Regions from separate parts of the Micromonospora globbae genome, predicted to be linked through region 1. Evidence: riboswitches for the same ligand, from Rfam matches in the RefSeq annotation. Region 1 holds a riboswitch; each other region holds the start of a gene.
The links. A riboswitch is a leader RNA that binds a small molecule or an ion and turns the genes downstream of it on or off. The one in region 1 is predicted to bind cyclic di-AMP.
Positions count from the first base shown of each region.

Region 2: linked by a shared signal. The riboswitch ahead of OG994_RS10480 (transglycosylase family protein) and the one ahead of OG994_RS22085 (coiled-coil domain-containing protein) in region 1 are both predicted to bind cyclic di-AMP.
Region 3: linked by a shared signal. The riboswitch ahead of OG994_RS00990 (coiled-coil domain-containing protein) and the one ahead of OG994_RS22085 (coiled-coil domain-containing protein) in region 1 are both predicted to bind cyclic di-AMP.
Region 4: linked by a shared signal. The riboswitch ahead of OG994_RS24300 (C40 family peptidase) and the one ahead of OG994_RS22085 (coiled-coil domain-containing protein) in region 1 are both predicted to bind cyclic di-AMP.

Region 1 covers NZ_CP108084.1:4,901,658-4,906,750, forward strand. Annotated here, with positions in the region: gene OG994_RS22065 (hypothetical protein) at 1-95, opposite strand, end outside; gene OG994_RS22070 (heavy-metal-associated domain-containing protein) at 127-336, opposite strand; gene OG994_RS22075 (metal-sensitive transcriptional regulator) at 485-781, shown strand; gene OG994_RS22080 (YibE/F family protein) at 912-2,303, shown strand; cyclic di-AMP (ydaO/yuaA leader) riboswitch at 2,470-2,600, shown strand; gene OG994_RS22085 (coiled-coil domain-containing protein) at 2,605-3,621, shown strand; gene OG994_RS22090 (carbonic anhydrase) at 3,760-4,479, opposite strand; partial or broken gene OG994_RS22095 (helix-turn-helix transcriptional regulator) at 4,763-5,080, shown strand.
Region 2 covers NZ_CP108084.1:2,360,168-2,365,260, reverse strand. Annotated here, with positions in the region: gene OG994_RS10495 (FUSC family protein) at 1-997, opposite strand, end outside; gene OG994_RS10490 (N-acetyltransferase) at 1,099-1,842, opposite strand; gene OG994_RS10485 (hypothetical protein) at 2,011-2,343, opposite strand; cyclic di-AMP (ydaO/yuaA leader) riboswitch at 2,796-2,978, shown strand; gene OG994_RS10480 (transglycosylase family protein) at 2,976-3,590, shown strand; gene OG994_RS10475 (ATP-binding protein) at 3,900-5,093, shown strand, end outside.
Region 3 covers NZ_CP108084.1:216,052-221,144, reverse strand. Annotated here, with positions in the region: gene OG994_RS01005 (alpha/beta fold hydrolase) at 1-293, shown strand, start outside; gene OG994_RS01000 (HelD family protein) at 410-2,521, shown strand; partial or broken gene OG994_RS00995 (cation diffusion facilitator family transporter) at 2,567-2,715, shown strand; cyclic di-AMP (ydaO/yuaA leader) riboswitch at 2,886-3,018, shown strand; gene OG994_RS00990 (coiled-coil domain-containing protein) at 3,023-4,084, shown strand; gene OG994_RS00985 (hypothetical protein) at 4,200-4,715, shown strand; gene OG994_RS00980 (SRPBCC family protein) at 4,720-5,093, opposite strand, start outside.
Region 4 covers NZ_CP108084.1:5,361,975-5,367,067, forward strand. Annotated here, with positions in the region: gene OG994_RS24285 (zinc metalloprotease) at 1-887, shown strand, start outside; gene OG994_RS24290 (pyridoxamine 5'-phosphate oxidase family protein) at 961-1,512, opposite strand; gene dcd (dCTP deaminase) at 1,613-2,191, shown strand; gene OG994_RS24300 (C40 family peptidase) at 2,290-3,267, opposite strand; cyclic di-AMP (ydaO/yuaA leader) riboswitch at 3,343-3,480, opposite strand; gene OG994_RS24305 (N-acetylmuramoyl-L-alanine amidase) at 3,735-5,093, shown strand, end outside.

The DNA of each region.
Region 1 (5,093 bases):
GTGACGGGGCCGGCCACCTGGCCGACCCCGTACGCCGCGCCGAACACCGCCGCCAGGCCGAGGGCGAAGCCGCTCAGCTTCATCGCGGTGTTCATCTGAGGTACCTCGATCTGCGTCGGGCGCCGGTCACTCGCCGACGAGGTCGTATCCGGCCTCGTCGACGGCGGCGCGAACGGAAGCGGTGTCCAGCGGCTTGTCGCTGGTGACGGTGACCTGGCCGGTCGCCAGGTCGACCCGGACGTCGCTGACGCCCTGGATGGCGCCGACCTCGGCGCTGACCGCGCTCACGCAGTGCCCGCACGTCATGCCCTGCACCTGGTACGTCGTGGTGACCATCGGACCTCTCCTTCCCTTGCCCAGCATATACCCCCCTGGGGTAATTGCCGGACAGACTGCTCCCCTGTCGGTGCACCGGTACCCCGTGGGGGTATCGGCCACGTGGTCACCGTAGCATACCCCCCAGGGGTACGCTATCCTTGTCGACATGACCACACCGACCCCGACCCGCGGGTACACCGCCAGCAAGGACCAGTTGCTCGCACGGCTGCGCCGCATCGAGGGACAGGTGCGCGGCGTCGAGAAGATGGTCGAGGACGACCGCTACTGCATCGACGTGCTCACCCAGATCTCCGCCGTCCAGGCCGCGCTCGACAAGGTCGCCCTGGGGCTGCTCGACGGGCACGCCCGGCACTGCATGCACGAGGGGGCGGCCGAGGGCCGCGCCGACGAGATGGCCACCGAGATGATGGCCGCCGTCGGTCGCCTCATGAAGCGCGGCTGAATCCCCGGCCCCCACCCGGCGACCGTCCGGCCCGGCGGTTACCCTCACGGCCCAGCCCCGCCGGGCCGTCGGTACTGAACCGATCGTCCCGCCGGCACGTATCCCGCCCCGGACTCGTTGGGAGATTCGTATGGGCGCCGACCATTCCCGTCCCGCACCGCCCGCCCCGCGCCGGGTGCGGCGGATCCTCGTGGCGGCGGTGGTCCCCCTCGTCCTCGGCACCCTGGTCGCCGCTCTGCTGCTCTGGCCCCGCGACGCCCCGACGCCGGCCGACGTCAGCGACCCGGCCCGCTACCACGGCACGGTGACCCGCGTGGTGAGCGAGGCCTGCCCGGCCCTGCCGGAGACGCCGGAGGAGGCGCCCGGCGCCCGGCCGCAGCGGTGCGGCACGGTGAGCGTACGGGTGGAGGACGGCCCGGCCGCCGGGCAGGAGGTCGTCACGCCGATGCCCGACGGGCCGGGTGCGCCGGTCGTCGAGGCCGGCGACGAGGTCGTCCTGGTGGAGCTGACCGATCCGGCCGACCCGGCCTCGGTGACCTGGAACATCGCCGAGCACCAGCGCGGCATGCCGCTGATCTGGCTGGCGCTGGTCTTCGCCGCCGCCATCGTCGTGTTCGGCCGGTGGCGGGGCCTCGCGGCGCTCGCCGGCCTGGCCGCGAGCTTCGCCATCCTGCTGACGTTCGTGCTCCCCGGCATCAGCGCCGGCCGCCCGCCGCTGCTGGTGGCGGTGGTCGGCGCCGCGCTGATCATGTTCGTGGTGCTCTACCTGACGCACGGCGTCACGGCGCAGACCTCGGTGGCGGTGCTGGGCACGCTGGGCAGCCTGGTGCTCACCGGCGTGCTCGGCGTGGTGGCCACCGCCGCCACCCACCTCACCGGCTTCGGCAGCGAGGACGCCACGACCCTGTCGATGTTCCAGGCCGACGTGGACCTGCACGGCCTGCTGCTGGCCGGCATCATCATCGGCTCGCTGGGCGTGCTCGACGACGTCACGGTCACCCAGGCCGCCACCGTCACGGAGCTGGCCCACGCGAACCCGGGGCTGTCCCGGCTCCAGCTCTACCGCGCCGCGACGCGGGTCGGCCGGGCGCACATCGCGTCCACCGTGAACACCATCGTGCTCGCGTACGCCGGCGCCTCCCTGCCGTTGCTGCTCCTGCTCACCGCCGATTCGCGTCCGGTGAGCCAGATCCTCACGAGCGAGTTCCTGGCCCAGGAGATCGTCCGCAGCGCGGTGGCCACGCTCGGCCTGATCGCCGCCGTACCGCTCACCACCGGGCTGGCCGCGGTCGTCACGACCGCCGGACGCGGCAGGCCGGCCGCCGACGGCGGTACGGACACCACGCCGGACCCCACCGCGAACGCACACCCCGCGCCCGCCACCCCGGCCACCCGGCGTCCCGCGCACGACCGGGCGGACGTCCTGCGGGCCCTCGGCGCGGACGGCTCCGACCCGACCGCATCCCCCGCCGGCCGTCGCGGCTGGCCCGACCCGGACAGGAGCACGGACAGCGCATGGTGACACTCCTCAACGTGACCAAGTGGGCTGGAAGGCCTGACGACTGGGTCACTCGTTACCCAGCGCTATGGCGAAATGACGCTTTTAGCGGGCATCGGGACGTAGATCCCCAGGAGGGCTCTCGGGTAACCTCGCTGCCGGTCACCGCCGAAGGCGCGCAGCGGCGCCTGCGGTGCCACCGCCCAATCGCCATCCGGCGAGCCGGGAACCCAGGTACGTGGGGTGAATCCGCGCCAGCGGTAGGGGCCACTTCCGCCCCGAACCCGTCAGCTAACCCGGTCGGCGGTCGACGGAAGGGAAGACTGTGACGGCACCCCTACGCCGCTGGTTGACACCCGTGGTGGCCGTGTTCGCCGCGCTGACCGTGCTCGCCGGGCCCCTCCCGGTGTCCGCCGCGCCCAAGCCGGCAACGCCGTCCGGCCACGAGGACGACGATCCACCCCTGCTCAACGAGGTCATCGAGACGACCAACCGCAACTACAGCGCCGCCAAGGCCAAGCTGGCCAAGTCCGAGAAGCGCCAGCTGGAGCTGAGCCTGGAGGTCAAGCGGGCCGAGGCCGAGCTGCAGGCGCTGGCGCCGCAGGTCAGCGAGATCGCGGCACAGTCGTACCGCACGGGCCGGATCGGCGCGGTCGCCATGCTCCTGTCGAGCAACAGCCCCAACACCTTCGTCGAGCGGGCCACCGGCCTCGACGAGCTCAACATGGTGAACGCCCAGAAGCTCGCCCAGATCAACGAGATCAAGCGCCGCGCCGAGCTGGCCAAGCTCGCGATCGACGCCGAGGTCCGCGAGCAGCAGAAGCAGACCGCCATCATGGCGAAGCAGAAGCGGGAGGCCGAGAAGGCCCTCGCCCTCGTCGGCGGCAAGGGCTTCACCGGCGGCCTGGTCTCCGCCACCTCGCCGGTGGCCCGGATCGGCCCCGGGCGCACCGCCGACGGCGACTGGAAGCCCGAGTCCTGCAGCGAGCCCGACCCCACCACCTCGGGGTGCGTCACCCCGCGCACGCTGCACGCGTACAAGGAGGTCAAGCGGGCCGGCTTCAACCGCTTCGTCGGCTGCTACCGGCCCGGCGGGCCCTGGGAGCACCCGAAGGGCCGGGCCTGCGACTGGTCGCTGCAGAAGAGCGGCTTCTCGCCGTGGCACAACAACGACACCCGGATGTACGGCAACAACCTGGCGGCCTTCCTGATCCGCAACGCCGACCGGCTCGGCATCTACTACGTGATCTGGAACCGGCAGATCTGGTTCCCGGCGACCGGCTGGAAGTCGTACAGCGGGCCGTCCAACCACACCGACCACGTCCACATGTCACTGCTGTAGCGACGGCACGCCGAAAGGGCCGCCCCGCACCGGGGCGGCCCTTTTCGCGTACGGTCTCCCGTGGCTCTGCGGGCCCTGCGCGCACGGCCTCCTGCGGCGCCGCGCTCGGCGGCCTGGCCTTCGGTCGCCGGGGACGCCTCAGCCGCGTACGCCGGCCGCCGGGCCGACCCCGCCGAGCGCCGCGGGCGCGGCGGCGACCTGGCGGACCTCACCGGCGGCGAGCCGGTACGACATGCCCACCACCCCGCACCGCCCGGCCACGACCTCGGCGGCCAGGACGGGCGAGCTGTCGAGCAGCGCCTCGACGGTCTGCGCGATGTGGATGTCGACGATTCCGTTGATGTCGTCCACGCCGTCGGCGGCGGCCCTGCGGAGGCTCGGCACCACGGCGTCCACCACCGCACCGAGGTGACCGGCGGGCGGCGTGCCGGTGGCGACGGCCTCCCGCGCCGCCTGCACGGCCCCGCACGAGTCGTGGCCGAGCACCACCACCAACGGCGTTCCCAGGACGGTGACGGCGTACTCGACGCTGCCGAGCACCTCCGGCCCGGTGGTGTGTCCGGCCGTCCGGACCACGAACAGGTCGCCGAGCCCCCGGTCGAAGATGATCTCGGCGGCGAGGCGTGAGTCGGAGCAGCCGACGATCACCGCGAACGGGTGCTGCTGCTCGGCGACGGCGGCTCGCCGGCCGGCGTCCTGGTTGGGGTGGCGCGGGGCGCCGGTGACGAAGCGGCGGTTGCCGTCGAGCAGCTCGGCGAGCGCCTGCTCGGGACCGATGGCCGGGGGCAGGTCCGTCTCCGGCCCGCCCGGCCCGCGCTGGGCGTCCGGCTGCACCACGGTCGATTCCGCTCCGCTCATCCCCGCACCTCGATCCCCCACCTGATCGATCCGCCCACCCGGATCCCGACTCCGGTCCAACGGTCACACCGCCCTCAAGACACGTCAAGGGATACGTGATTTGCATTTCAGGTGTCCCCCATCCCCCATCCCCACGGCTAGCCCCCGCCCCCGCCCCCGCGCTGGCCCCGCCCCCGCTCCGGCCCCGCCTTCGCCCCGATGATCATGAGGTTGTTGTCGCGACACGCCGATGCGGCTGACAACAACTTCATGATCAACGCGCCGGGAGGTGGGGGCACCTACGATGACGGCCATGGCGACGACCGGGAGCGGGTACGGGAGCCCCCGAAACTGGACCTTCCTCACCAATCACGGGCACGTGCTGCTCGCCATCGCCCGCAACCCCACCGCCCGCCTCCGTGACCTGGCCGACGAGGTCGGGGTCACCGAGCGGGCCGCGCAGGCGATCGTCGCCGACCTGGAGGCGGGCGGTTACCTGAGCCGGACCCGGGTGGGTCGCCGCAACGAGTACACGCTCAACCCGGCCGGGCGGTTCCGGCACCCGGCGGAGGCGGACCAACAGGTGGGTGCCCTGCTCGCCCTCTTCACCGACGTGCCCGACCGCCCCGACGGCG
Region 2 (5,093 bases), 2.5 Mb from region 1:
CGGCGATGCTCAGCACGGTCGCGTCCAGGCACAGCCGGGGGAGGTAGGCGGGGGAACCCGCGTGCGGGTACGCCCGCTCGGTCGCCCTGGTCGCGGCGTCCACGTCGTCGACCGTCACCGCGGGTGTGCCGCCGCGCAGGGTGCGGCCGGCGGCCCGGGTCGTGTCGGCGCACGTCCGCAGCAGCCGTACCGCCTCGGGGTCCGGCCGGGGCGGACGCTCCGCCGCGAGCCGTGCCGTCTTGACGAGGAGCCCCTGCATGGCCGCCTGGCAGGCCCGCAGCGCCCGGTCGGAGGCCCGGGAGGCGGTCGGTCGCTGCGGCGCCGGCAGCTCGGCCAGGCGGATCCGGGCCACCGCCTCGGCCGCCTGGTCGTGCCGGGCGTCCCGGTCACGCTGGGCGCTGACCGGACCGGTCAGCGCGGCCGTGGTGGCGTCGAGGAACGCCGCGACGCTGTCGGCCGCCTCGGCGAGCCGCCGCGGATAGGAGACGGGCGTGGCGTCGGGCCAGATCGTCACCTCGGCGGCGGCGAGCAGCGCCACGCTGGCCGTCACGCCCACCAGACGCTGCGGCAGGGTCTCCGGCTGGTACGGCGGGAAGCAGGCGAGGATGTAGAACAGCTGGAAGGCGTTGGCCAGGCCGACGAGGTGGGGCCCGCCCACACCGGCGAACGCCACGGCGAACCCGATGACGAGCATTCCGGCGGCGGCGCCCGCGGTGTTCCCGGCCAGGAGGGTGCCGGCGACGACCAGCACCCAGGCCACCGGCAGTGCCGAGAGCAGGATCCGGGCCCGGTGGCGGGCCGACCCCGGCAGCTGCGCGAACATGCCGGTGGCGACCACACCGAAGAGCCCGTACGTCGCGAGCGTCACGTCACCGGCGCCGTAGCGGCCGATGTAGAAGACGGTCGACGCCACGAGGGTCAGTCGCGCGGCGCGTCGCAGGGCCGCGTACCCCGGGTCAACGTGGCGCAGCCGGGCCAGGAGGCCGCTTCCGAGCACGCCTCGACCCCCGTCGTACGTACCTCGTCCCAGGGGTCATTCTCCACGGTGACCTGCCGGGACGGGTCGCTTCCGGCGCAATCGCCGGTGCGGGGCGCGCGTTACAGCCGGTGCCGGACCCAGACGTTGGGCTCGACGTAGACGGCGTGGTCGTGGGCCACGTCGCAGTGCACCGGCACGAGGGCGCCCGGCACGTGGACCGGGCCGCTCGTGTCGAACGGCAGGCCGGTCCAGCGACGCCAGTCGGCGAGCGTCCCGGAGATCACCATGGACCGGGGCGCGACGCGCTCGATGCGCCCGCCGGCGCGTACGTGCACCCGCAGCCACGGGTCGACGGGCAGGCCGTCCGCGCGGACCTGCGCGGCGTACTCGGTCATCGGCAGGTCTGGCCGGGTGTGCTTGCCGTTCGGCCGCACCGGCGCCACCAGCGTGTCGAAGCCCCGCTTCGCGACCGCCCGCCGCATCGCGTCGAGCATGAGCGCGGACAGTCCGCCGCCACGACGGTCGGGGCGGATGCAGATCTCCAGCGCCGAGACGATGTTCGGTTCCGCGCCGCTGAGCCGGTTGACCGTGGCCCGCTGGATCATCCGGTCCCACCCGCCGTCGGGCAGCTCCGGCTCGGTCCAGCGCAGCGGCACCGCGTACGCCCGGGCGGCCAGGCGGCCCGGCTCGGCCGGGTCGACGGCGGCGAACACGAACTCCGGGTACAGCTCGTGGGCGACGCTGTAGTAGACCGAGCCCATCGGGTCCCAGACCATGAACGGCGGCCAGGCGCCGTCGAAGTCCTCGTCGAGCAGCGGGCCGACGTCCGGGCGCTCCGCCAGGGTCACGATGTCGAGGTCCACGCGGCGCACCCTAGAGGCGCGACCCGTCGGCCCGCAGCCGATATTCGGCCCGCTCCGGGGGCGGCCACGGTGGCCGGCGTCGCTCAGCTCCCGCGTCACCGGTCCACCCGCGGCCGCAGCCCGGAGCGGAACCCACACGTCCTCCCGGCCGTCGGGCCGTCCGCCCCGTCAGGCGGCCGAGGCGCTCGTCGACTCCCGCAGGTGGGCGGTCGCGGCGCGGCGGGCCGCGGGCACGACCGGGGCCGCCGACCAGCCGGTGGGGGCGTCCTGCGCGGGCTCGGCCATGCCGTCGGCCTCGCTCTGGGCGGCCCGCAGCGCGCGCTGGGCGTTGTTCCACGCCGTGCACGGCCACGGCTCACCGGCGCAGAGAAGGTTCCGGCAGCCCCCCTCACCGTCGGGCTCGTGCGCGTCGGCCACCTCCAGCGCGAGCTTCCACAGCAACGGGTCGGTCACCCCGTCCGGTCGTTCTGTCACCGAGTCGGTACGGTCTGTCTCGGGCATGGCGATTCCCCCCTCTGGTTCGTGTGCCGCCCTACCTTCACCACTGTCTCCCCCCGGTAAACCCGGCTGCCGGCGGCCTGAGCTGCCGGGTCTCCGTAGCGGATTCTCACCCACGGTGTCGAGGCATCCCAGCCCCGCGCGTATTCGTGTCGTAGTCGTCACCGCCGTGTCCCCCGTACGGACCACCGATGATCGCGTTGGGTGATCATGTGCGTGCCATCGGTGGCCGTCCGGCATCCCGGGTGTCGGGTGTCGCACGTGGACGGCGGTGTCACCTTCCCGGTACGCCGCGTGGTCGTCCCGGCGCCGACGCGCCACTCATCGCACGGCCTCGCGCGGTCCGCAACTCGAGCGAGGGACGCCACGCGGGGCCCGGTGAAGAACTTCACAGGGGGTGGGCGACCGTCGTGAGAGCCGCCTAGCGTCGGTCGGGTCCGCCATCGTGGACACCGCGACCGGAAACGCCTAATCCTGCCGCCGGTCGTCGGCAATTCGTCACCCGGGCAGGAGCGGGGGACCCACGTTCCTCGGCGTGCGGCGGTGCGCCGCGCGCCTCGGGGTGAAGCCGCCATGGGCGGCCGGGCTCCTCGGCCCGAACCCGACAGCTCACCTCGCCGGCGTGGAGGACACCCATGTCATCTGCGTACAACGCCCGTCACCGTGCCGTGACCGCCCGTCGCGTCGCCCTCGGCACCCTGGCCGCCGGCGCCGTCACCGGCGCCGTCGCCCTCTTCGGCACCGCTTCGCCCGCTCAGGCCGCGGTCAACTGGGACGCCATCGCCCAGTGCGAGTCCGGCGGGAACTGGCACATCAACACCGGCAACGGCTACTACGGCGGGCTCCAGTTCTCCCAGAGCACCTGGGAGGGGTACGGCGGCACCAAGTACGCCGCGCGTGCCGACCTCGCCACCCGCGGCGAGCAGATCGCCGTCGCCGAGAAGGTGCTCGACGGCCAGGGCATCGGCGCGTGGCCGACCTGCGGCAAGAAGGCCGGCTCCACCGCCTCGACGTCCACCGGCAAGTCGTCCACGTCCACCCGGGACAAGGAGCGCGGTTCGACGTCGACGACGCGCACCGCGCCCTCGTCCGGCGGGCACACGTACGTGGTGAAGCCCGGCGACACGCTGTCGGAGATCGCCGAGGCGCACCACGTGGACGGCGGCTGGCGGGCCCTGTACGAGCGGAACGAGCGGGTGGTCGGCGACGACCCGGGTCTCATCCTGCCCGGGCAGCGGCTCGCCCTCTGACGCACCACCGGCGTCCGGGCATCCACCCTTCCGGGGTGGGTGCCCGAACGTGTCGGTGCGGCCGTCACGGACAGTGGTGGCGCGAATCTCCCCGGTCGGTCGGACGCGGTCACCGGCGGGGCTGATGCATCGATCTTTGGAGAAGGCGTACCGTCCGGGTTGGTGAATCTCCACAACTTCCGCCGTTCGCAGTTTGGTCGGTGCGACAGTTCCTTACCGGCCGGTAGCGGCGAAGGTTGTCGGCGGGGACCTCTGCCACCAGGGCGTCCCCGTTCTTCTGTGAACGACGCTCTTTGGGGGGCCAACTCGGTGTTCAGCCGCATCGCCATCGTCAACCGGGGAGAAGCCGCCATGCGGCTGATCCACGCCGTCCGCGAGCTCAACGCCGAGGCCGCAGCCCCGCCCATCGAGACCGTCGCGCTGTACACCGACGCGGAGCCCACGGCCACGTTCGTCCGCGAGGCCGACCACAGCTACTGCCTCGGGCCCGCCTCCGCGCGTCCGTACCTGGACCACGCCGTCCTCGAACGTGCCCTCGTCGAGACGGGCGCGGACGCGGCGTGGGTCGGCTGGGGCTTCGTCGCCGAGGATCCGGCGTTCGCCGAACTCTGCGCGAAGCTGGGGGTCACGTTCATCGGGCCCAGCCCCGAGGCGATGCGCACGCTCGGCGACAAGATCGGCGCAAAGCTGATCGCCGAGGAGGTCGGCGTGCCGGTGGCGCCGTGGAGCCGTGGCGCGGTGGAGAACCTGGCCGCGGCCAAGCGCGCGGCGGCCGAGATCGGCTACCCGCTGATGCTGAAGGCGACCGCCGGCGGCGGCGGACGGGGCATCCGGGTCGTCCGCAGCGACGAGGAGCTCACCGACGCGTACGCGCGCACGAGCCTGGAGGCCCAGCGCGCCTTCGGCAGCGGCGTCGTGTTCCTGGAGCGCCTGGTCACCGGCGCCCGGCACGTCGAGGTGCAGGTCATCGCCGACGGCCAGGGCACGGCGTGGGCGCTCGGCGTCCGCGACTGCTCGGTGCAGCGGCGCAACCAGAAGGTCATCGAGGAGTCGGCGTCGCCGGTGCTCGCCCCCGAGCAGGTCCGCGAGCTGAAGGCGGCGGCCGAGCGGCTCGCGCTGGCTGTGGACTACCGGGGCGCCGGCACCGTCGAGTTCCTGTACCACCCCGGTGAGAAGCTCTTCGCGTTCCTCGAGGTCAACACCCGGTTGCAGGTCGAGCACCCGATCACCGAGGCGACCACGGACTTCGACCTCGTGAAGGCGCAGATCCACGTCGCGGCCGGCGGCCGGCTCGGCGACCGGATCCCCGCCGAGGCCGGGCACGCCGTCGAGGCGCGCCTCAACGCCGAGGACCCCGACCGCGACTTCGCGCCCTCGCCCGGCCGGATCGTCCGGCTGGCCCTGCCCAGCGGCCCCGGCATCCGCGTGGACACCGGCGTCAGCGAGGGCGACGTGATCCCCGCCGACTTCGACTCGATGATCGCCAAGATCATCGCCTACGGC
Region 3 (5,093 bases), 2.2 Mb from region 1:
GCGGGTTCCGCGCCTCCATCGGGGCGCAGCACCGGCTGGAGACACTGGCGGACCTCGCGCACCTGCCGGCCGCCGCGCTCGTCGGCGACCGGGACCGGCTCACGCCGCCGCCGTGCGCCGAGTCGATCGCCGCCGCGCTGCCCGCCACCGAGCTGACCGTCTGCCCCGGCGCGGGCCACATGCTCATGATGGAACGGCCCGACGAGGTGAACGCCGCCCTGCTCGGGGTGCTCCGTGAGGTGCTCGGCCGGCCCGCTCGGGACGGCCGGTCCGCTCCCGCCCTCGGAGCCTGAGCCGACGGCGGCGCACCTCGGACGCGGTACGACCGGCCGGGGCGTACCCTCGTTCGGTTGGCCCGGCGCGCGGCCCGCGAGCCGCGGGCCCGCGCCGACGGGGATCAGGAGCGTGTGTGACCGACCAGACCACCCTGGAGCAGGAGATCGCCGTCGAGCAGCGGCATCTCGACCGGGTGTACGCCCGACTCGCCGAGCTGCGGCGGGCGGCGGTCCGCGCCGAGCGGGACGGCTACCGGCTCGCCCGGGTCGGCAATCTCGGTGCGCTCGTCGAGCGCGACGCCATGGTGTTCCACGCGGCGCAGCGACGGCACGTCCTGGACGCCGAGCACGAGGGGCTCGTCTTCGGCCGCCTCGACCTGCGCGACGGCCAGGTGCTGCACATCGGCCGGCTCGGCATCCGGGACGAGAACGCGGCGAGCCTCGTGGTGGACTGGCGGGCCCCGGCCGCCGCCGCCTTCTACCGGGCCACCCCGGCGCAGCCGCTCGGCGTGGTGCGCCGCCGGACCATCCAGTCCAGCGGCGAGCGGGTCGTCCGGATCGAGGACGACCTGCTCGACCCGGCCGCCGCCCCGCCGGACCTGGCAGTGGTCGGCGACGGCGCGCTCCTGGCGACGCTCTCCCGGGCCACGGGGCGGGGCATGCGCGACATCGTGGCCACCATCCAGCGGGAGCAGGACGAGGCCATCCGCTCCCCCGGCTCCGGCGTGACGATCGTCTCCGGCGGGCCGGGCACCGGCAAGACGGCGGTGGCCCTGCACCGGGCCGCGTACCTGCTCTACACCGACCGCAGCCGGTACGCCGGCGGCGGAATCCTCGTGGTCGGGCCCTCCTCCGTCTTCGTGGAGTACATCGCCTCGGTGCTGCCCTCCCTCGGTGAGGAGACCGCCACCCTGCACTCGCTCGGCACGCTCTTCCCGGGCATGAGCGCCACCCGCACCGATCCGCCGGAGGTGGCGGCCGTGAAGGGGTCGCTGCGGATGCGCCGCGTGCTGGAACGCGCGGTCCGGGACGCGGTGCCCGACGGCCCCACCGAGCTGCGCCTGCTCTACCGGGGTGCGCTGCTGCGGCTGGACCGCAAGGAGCTGGACGGGATCCGGGAACGCGCGCTGCCACGGGGCGCCCGCCGCAACGAGGTGCGCCGGGCCGGCTTCGACGGCGTCTTCGCCGCGCTGTGGGCGCAGGCGCGGCGGCTCGACATCGCCCGCCTGCCCGAGCAGCGGGCCTTCGAGGACGAGATCGCCGACCGGCCGGAGTTCCGGGAGTTCCTCAAGGCCTGGTGGCCCCGGCTGCACCCGCGCCACGTGCTGGGCTGGCTGGCCCGACCGGAGCGGCTGCGCCGGTACGCCGGCGGCGTCCTCTCCGGGGCGGAGATCCGGCTGCTGGCCGAGGCGTACCGGAGCCTGGACACCGAGGGGCTGACGGTCGCCGACATCGCCCTCCTGGACGAGCTGGACGCGCTGCTCGGCAAGCCGGTGCAGCCGCGCCGGCCGAGGCGTGACCCGTTCCAGCTCGCCGGCGGGGTGCGGGAGCTGAGCACGCACGCCGACCGGCAGCGCGCCGCGCGGGAGGCGGCCCGGGAGCGCCCGGCGGACTACCGGGAGTACGCGCACGTCGTGGTGGACGAGGCGCAGGACGTCTCGCCGATGCAGTGGCGGATGATCGGCCGGCGCGGCCGGCTGGCGTCCTGGACGGTGGTGGGCGATCCCGCCCAGACGGCCTGGACGGGTGACCCGGCGGAGCTGACCCGCGCCCGGGACCAGGCGCTGGGGCGCCGCCGCCGGCACCACTTCACGCTCACCACCAACTACCGCAACTCGGCGGAGATCTTCGCGGTGGCGGCCGCCGAGATCCGCCGCCTCGACCCGGACCTGCCGCTGCCCACCGCCGTCCGCTCCACCGGCGTCGAGCCGGTCGAGCTGACGGTGCCGGCGGGCGAGCTGGAGACCACCACGGTGGCGGCGGTGACGGGCCTGCTCGCCGAGGTGGAGGGGACGGTCGGGGTGATCACCCCGGTGTCCCGCCGGGACGAGGTGGCCGGCTGGCTGGGCGGCCTCGGCGCGCCCCGCCTCCAGGTGGTGACCAGCCTGGAGGCGAAGGGCATGGAGTACGACGGGGTGGTGCTGGTGGCGCCGGGCGAGATCCGCGCCGATGCCGGCGTCCGGACGCTCTACGTGGCGCTGTCCCGGGCGACCCAGCGGCTCACCACGATCGAGCCGACCGCCTGAGGCGAACGTCGGACGGGCCGGGTCGCGCCTTCTCCGACAACTGCCCTGGAGGTGCCGGGCGACCTGCTCGGCGTGATCGCCGTGGCGGCGCTCATCGCGGCGACCGGCTGGTGGTGGGCCGACCCGGTGGTGGCGTGGCGATCGGCGTTCTCATCCTCCCCCGCACCTGGCGCCTCGGCCGCACCGCGCGGCGCCGGGCGCCTGCGGCGCCATGGAGTGGTGACGAGCACACGCCCGTCTAGCCCGCTTTTGCGCCATTTTTCCGTGTCTGGGTAGACACACAGAGTCACATCTGCTGCATCAACCACACTGGCCCCGGTAGGCTCGGTCCCGGCCTCCGCCAGGCGGCGCCCACCGGCGCCGGCGGCGGCCGTCGCCTAATCGCCGCGACGCGGCGAGCCGGGGAACCATGTTCGTGGGGTGCATCCGCGCCAGCGGTAGGGATCTTCCGTCCCGAACCCGTCAGCTAACCCGGTCGGCGGCTGACGGAAGGACATGTGCATGCCAGTAGTGGCACCCGTACGACGACATGCCGCCCGGATGGCGGCCCTGATCGCCGCGACGCTCGCCCTCGGCGTCGCGATCGCCCCCGGCACCGCCGAGGCCGCCCCGGTGGCCCGCGCCGCCGCCCCCGGTCAGGACCCGGAAGGTGGCACCCCCTCCCTGCGGGCGCAGCTCGACGCGGCCAGCAAGGGCTGGCTCGACGCCAAGGCCGCCCTCGCCCGCTCCGTCAAACGGCAGCAGGAGCTCACGGCGCAGCTCAAGACGACCGAGGCGGAACTCGCCCAGCGCAGCGGCAAGGTCGGTGAGATCGCCGGGGTCGCGTACCGCACCGGCCGCCTCGGGCCCGTGTCGGCGCTGCTCAACAGCAACACCCCGGAGGGTTTCCTGGACCGCGCGGCGGCTCTCGAGGCCGTCGCCGCCAACGAGGACCGCGCCCTGCGCGACCTCATGGAGACCCGCGACCAGATGACCCGCACCCGGGCGGCGCTCGACGGCGAGATCCGCGAGGAACGCAAGCAGGTCGCCGTGATGGCCAAGCGCAAGGAACAGGCCGAACGCGCGCTCGAGGTGGCCAACGCCAAGGCCGCGCGCACCACCGACAGCTCCAACCGCGGCACCTCCACGGCGAACGCCGCACCGGCCCCGCGCAACTCCGACGGCTCCTGGCCGAAGGAGTCGTGCAGCGTCAACGACCCCACCCCCGCGAACGGGTGCATCACCCCGCGCATGCTGCACGCGCTCAACCAGGCCAAGGCCGCCGGCTTCACCCGCTACGTCTCCTGCTACCGCAGCGGCGGCTCCGGCGAGCATCCCAAGGGCCGGGCCTGCGACTTCGCCGCACAGAAGAACGGCTTCGGCGGCGACGCCACCGGCGGCGACAAGACGTACGGCAACAACCTGTCGGCGTACTTCATCCGCAACTCCGACCGGCTCGCCGTGCTCTACGTGATCTGGTACCGCCAGATCTGGCTGCCCAGCAGCGGATGGAAGTCGTACAGCGGGGCGGGCGGGGACCCCTCCAGCGACCACACCAACCACGTGCACCTGTCGGTGTACTGACCGCGGCGGGTGGCCCGTCCCCGTGCCGGGCCACCCGCACTACGTCCCGGAGCGTAGGAGCGGTGTCGTTCCTCGCCGGACGCCCGGGCGGGCCGGCGCGGGCAGCATCGCGGACATGACCCGGACACCGCGCACCGCCCGCAAGGCCCTGCTCACCCTGCACCTCGTCACCTCGCTGGGGTGGCTCGGCGCCGACCTGGTGCTGCTGACCCTCGGCGTCGCCGTGCTGCGCGGCGCCGACCCCGACGTCGTCTACCCGGTCGCCGCGCTGGTCGGCACGGCGCTGTTCGCCCCGCTCAGCGTCGTGGTGTGGGTCGTCGGTGTGCTCAGCGCCCTGCTGACGCCGTGGGGACTGCTCCGGCACCGCTGGGTGCTCGTCAAGCTGCTGATCACCACGGTGATGGTGCTGCTGGTGCTGTTCCTGCTCACGCCGAACCTGCGCGCCGCCGGCGAACTCGGCGCCGCCCTGCCGCCCGGCGACCGGGCCGACCTGGTGATCGCGCCCACCGTGTCGACCAGCCTCATGGTCGTCGCGACAGTGCTCTCCACGTACAAGCCGTGGGGGCGGCTGCGGCGGGCCACGCCCCCGCCGCGCCGGCGCGCCACGGTGACCGGGCGCACCGGCGGCTGACCGCTCAGGCCGCCGGGGTCGGGCCGCCCGCCTCGCGGTCGAGCGCCGCGCCGAGCCGCGTCGCCAGCGCGAGGTGGGCGGCGCGGGCCTGCCGGAAGGCGTACGGGAACAGCGGCGCCGGCGCCGCGAGGGTGATCTCCACGTCGATCCGCACCAGGCCACCCGGCTCGGTGTGCAGGCGGGTGTGGTTGCGCACCGTGGTGGCGGGCCACTGCCGGGCCACCGTCACGATCTCGTCGTCCCCGCTCGTCAGGACGTCGGCCTGGTAGGTGACCGGGAACCGCAGCGGCCCGGCCGCGAGCCGGTCGGTGACGGCGTAGCTGGCCAGCGCGCCCGGCCGGGGCGGCACCCGGCGGACCCGGACGATCAGCGGATGCA
Region 4 (5,093 bases), 460 kb from region 1:
TTCCGGCCGCGTCGGCCTTCTCCGCCGCCCCGGCGGGCACCTGCGTCGAGCCGGCCGACGTCCACGCCGACGCTCGGATCAAGGCGGGCGGCATCGCCCGCCACGAACCCAACGAGCTGACGGCGCAGCAGGTCAAGGAGCGGGAGGCGGACCTGGCGGCCGCGCTGCGGGAGCGTGCGAGCCGGCAGAGCGCCACGGTGGCACCGCTCGCCACGGTCACCATCCCCGTGGTCGTGCACGTGATCCAGGAGGACAGCACCCGGGCCGGCGGCAACATCCCCGACTCGATGATCAGCAACCAGATCAGCGTGCTGAACCAGGCATACAGCGGCGCGACCGGCGGCGCACCGACCGCCTTCGCCTTCCAGCTCCAGAAGATCAACCGGGTCACCAACCCCGCGTGGTACCCGATCGTGCAGGGCTCGTCCGCGGAGCGGTCGATGAAGTCGTCGCTGCGTGAGGGCGGCAAGAACGTCCTCAACATGTACCTCGGCGAGCTGAGCGACGACCTGCTCGGCTGGGCGACCTTCCCGCAGCGGCGGCTGAACAGCATGGACGGCGTGGTCGTGCTCAACGAGTCGCTGCCCGGCGGCACCGCCACGAACTACAACCAGGGCGACACCGCCACGCACGAGGTCGGCCACTGGCTGAACCTCTACCACACCTTCCAGGGCGGCTGCTCCGGCTCCGGTGACAGCGTCAGCGACACCCCGGCCGAGGCGTCGCCGGCGTACCAGTGCCCGACCGGCCGGGACACGTGCAGCGCGCCCGGCCTGGACCCGATCACCAACTTCATGGACTACACGTACGACTCGTGCATGTACCAGTTCACCCCTGGGCAGGCGAGCCGCATGCTGACCGCGTGGAACGCCTACCGCGCGGCCTGACCTTCCGCGTACCGCCGGTGCCGGCCCCATGGCGAGGGGGCCGGCACCGGCTTCTTTCTCTCCCCAGGACGTGTCAGGCGGCCGAGCGGTGGGGTTCGCGGCGGGCGGGGCGCGTCTGCCGTACCGGCGTCGGCCCGGCCCGACGGCCCGGCGCCCGCGGGTCGAGCCAGACCTGCACGGCCGGACGGCCGTGCCCCTCGCCCGGCCCTCCAGCGGTGCCCGAGTCGCGCCGCGCCAGCATGGCCACGTCGACGGTGAACTCGAACAGCCGCCAGTCGACGTGCGGAGCGGCCCCGGCGCGGGCCGCGAGCCGGGCCACCCGGCCCTGGTCGGTGACCGGCAGGGCCTGGCCGGCCACGTAGGCCTCGTCGTCGCTCTCCTCCGGCGGGAAGGAGTGCAGGGCGTAGCGCCCGTCGCGCTCCAGGTCGCGCCGCTTGGGCGAGTCGATGATGAAGCAGAACAGCCCTTCATCGGTGATCACCGGAGACACCGGGTGCACCCGGGGCCCGCCGTCGGCGCGGACCGTGGCCAGATAGCCGAAGCCCGGACCGTACTGCTGCAGGAGAATGCGGATCCCGTCGGCGAGCCGGGGCTCGTCAGCGGCGAATTCGGACCAGGAAGCCATGCCGGCATTCTATCGAACAAATGTACGAGGAGCGACCGCGACGCGCTGGTCACCGGCACCGGGATCGAGCCGGCGAGGCGCGCCTCGCTATGGTGGTGCGATGCTGCTCTCCGACCGCGACCTGGTCTCCGAGATCAAGGCCGGCACGCTCGGGCTGGAGCCGTTCGAGCCCACCCTGGTGCAGCCGTCGAGCATCGACGTACGCCTCGACCGGCTCTTCCGGGTCTTCAACAACCACCTCTACACGCACATCGACCCGGCGCGGCAGCAGGACGACCTGACCTCCGTGGTCGAGGTCCCCGACGGGGAGCCGTTCGTGCTGCACCCGGGCGAGTTCGTGCTCGCCTCGACGCTCGAGGTGATCTCGCTCGGTGACCAGCTCGCCGGCCGCCTGGAGGGGAAGTCGAGTCTGGGCCGGCTCGGCCTGCTCACCCACTCCACCGCGGGCTTCATCGACCCCGGCTTCTCCGGCCACGTGACGCTGGAACTGTCGAACGTGGCCAACCTGCCGATCACGCTCTGGCCCGGCATGAAGATCGGTCAGCTCTGCATCTTCCGGCTCTCGTCGCCGGCCGAGCACCCGTACGGATCGGCCGTGTACGGCTCGCGCTACCAGGGTCAGCGTGGCCCCACACCGAGCCGCGCCTGGCAGAACTGGCGTACCTGGCCGACCCGCTGAGCCGGACCCCGGGGCGGCGGCGAGGCACCACGGGTCGCCCCTGACGAGAGGGGTCCCTTCCCGGCGCATGCGCCGGGAAGGGACCCCTCCTTCGTGCGTCAGCCGGGGCGGCCGAAGCTGTGGATCGGCCCGTCGTCGACCTTCTTCATCTTGACCGGCACTCCGGCCTGGGAGGCGTGCACCACCCAGCCGCCACCGACGTACATGCCGACGTGGTGCAGGTCGCTGTAGTAGAAGACGAGGTCACCGGGGCGCAGGTCGCCGCGGCTCACGGTCTTGGTGACCCGGCGCTGCTGGGCGGCGTTGTGGGGCAGCGAGACCCCGGCCTTGGCCCAGGCCGCGAGCACGAGGCCGGAGCAGTCGTACGAGTCGGGGCCGTCGGCACCCCAGACGTAGGGCTTGCCGATCTGGGCGCAGGCGAACTTCACGGCCACGCCGGCGGCGCCACCCGGGTAGGTGGCCGGGCACGGGGCGGGTCGCAGCGGTCCGGCGCCGCCGTTGCCGTACACCTTGATCCGCAGCTTCTGCAGCCGGTCGATCTCGGCGTTGATCTGCTTCTTCTTGGCCGCGAGCTGGGCCTCGGTCCGGGTCAGCTGGGCCACCAGGGTGTCCAGCGGCTCCTTCTGCCGGACCAGCTCGTCGCGCAGCTGCGCGACCTGCTGGACGTCCTTCTGCTGCGTCTGGGCGAACCGGTCGAGCAGCTCCAGCTGGCCCATCAGTTCGCTGGGGCTCCGGCTGCCGAGCATGGCGTTCACCGTGGACAGGTTCTCGCCCTTGTACGCCCGCGCCGCGAGGGCGCCGACCTTGTCCATGGCCTGGTCGACCTGGACCTGGAGGGGCTTGATCCGCTTGGCCAGGGCGTCGGCCTGCTTGCGCTTGGCGGCCAGCTCCTGGCGGGTGGCGTTGTGCTTCTCGATGACCGGCTCGAGCTTGTTCCAGTCCTCATCGATCTGGCGTTCGATCTCGGCGACCGACGGGTCGGCGTGCGCCGCGGTGACGCCGCCGGTCAGGACGACGGCGACGCCGACGAGGGCGGCGAGGGCGGTGGTGAAGCGGGACCAGCGTGGACGCGGCACACCCGTCGCACGGTCGGCGCGCGCCGACCGGTTCGACGGAGGCCGCGGGGCATGGTGGGCCACCGGGCTCCGTACTCCTTCTTCCCTGACCGCCTACCGGGTTAGCTGACGGGTTCGGGCGGGAAGGGAGGCGCCCTACCGCATCGCTGCGGATTCACCCCGGAAACCTGGGTCCCCGGCTCGCTCCCGAGAGCGACTCGGCGGTGTCGGACCGTTACCGCCCGGGTGGACGGACCTGCTGCCGGCCGACGATTGACCAGACTAGAGAGGCGCGTTATCGATTCGCAACCCGTCAGGCCGTGACACTCCGTACGCGACACGGCCGACCGCACCCACGGTGCGACGCCGTAGATTTTCTTCTTCAAACCTCGATAGATGGAAAGGTATTGACCTGAACGCGGCGTCGGAGTGAAGGTGGGCCCACCTGCACCCGTCCTTCACTGGGGGGTTCGATGCACCGATCAGCCATGTCGAGAAGCCGGCGGGCGCTGCTCGCCGCCGCGGTGGTGGCCGCCGCCGCGGCCGTACCGCTCACCGGCGGCCCGGCCGGCGCCGCGCCACCCGCCGGGGCCGCTCCCGTCGACGACCGGCAGCAGCAGTACGCCGCCGCGGCGGCCGAGTACGGCGTACCCGAGAGCGTCCTGCTGGGCGTGTCCTACCTGGAGTCCAGGTGGGACACCCACGCCGGCGCGCCCAGCACCAGCGGCGGCTACGGCCCGCTGCACCTCACCGACGCCGCCCACGTCGCGGCGCTGCCCGCCAGCCACCACGTGGACGAGGGCGAGGACCCGCGCGGCGACACGTCCCGCCCGATGACGGTCACCACGCCCGCCGTCGCCTCGTCGGCCGACGGGCCGGACGCCGCGTCACTGCGGACCATCCAGGCCGCCGCCACGCTCACCGGCGCCGACGTCGAGGCCCTGCGCTCCGACCCGGCCACGAACATCCGCGGCGGGGCGGCGCTGCTCGCCGCGTACCAGAGGGAGCTGGGCGGACCCGTCGGCGCCGGGACCGACCCGGGCGCCTGGTACGGGGCGGTGGCCCGCTACTCGGGCGCCGACACGGAGGAGACCGCGGCCGCGTTCGCCGACGAGGTGTACGCGCAGATCCGTGAGGGCGCGAGCCGGCGGACCGACGACGGCCACCAGGTGACCCTGGCCGCGCGGGCGGTGAGCCCGCGGGAGGACGCCCTGCACCGGCTCGGGCTGCGCCGCGCGGAGCGGCCCGACGGGCTGGAGTGCCCGGTCGGCCTCGGGTGCGAGTGGATCCCGGCGCCGTACGAGCAGTACGGCCCGGGCGCCGGCGACTACGGCAACCACGACCTGGGCAACCGGCCGGCCCAGCAGAAGATCGAGTACATCGTCATCCACGACACGGAGGGCTACTACGGCCCCAGCGTCGGCCTCGTGCAGCAGGCCGACTACCTCGGCTGGCACTACACGCTGCGCTCGGTCGACGGCCACGTCGCCCAGCACATCAAGGCCAAGGACGTCGGCTGGCAGGCCGGCAACTGGTACGTCAACGCGAAGTCCATCGGCATCGAGCACGAGGGCTTCGCCGGGCACGGCACCTGGTACACCGAGGCGATGTACCGCACCTCGGCCAAGCTGGTCCGGTACCTCGCGCACAAGTTCAACATCCCGCTGGACCGCCAGCACATCATCGGGCACGACAACGTCCCCGGCACGGTGGCGTCGACGGTGGCCGGCATGCACTGGGACCCGGGCCCGTACTGGGACTGGTCGCACTACTTCGACCTGCTCAAGGCGCCGTTCCGGACCACCGGCACGAAGCGGACCGGCCTCGTCACCATCGACCCGGACTTC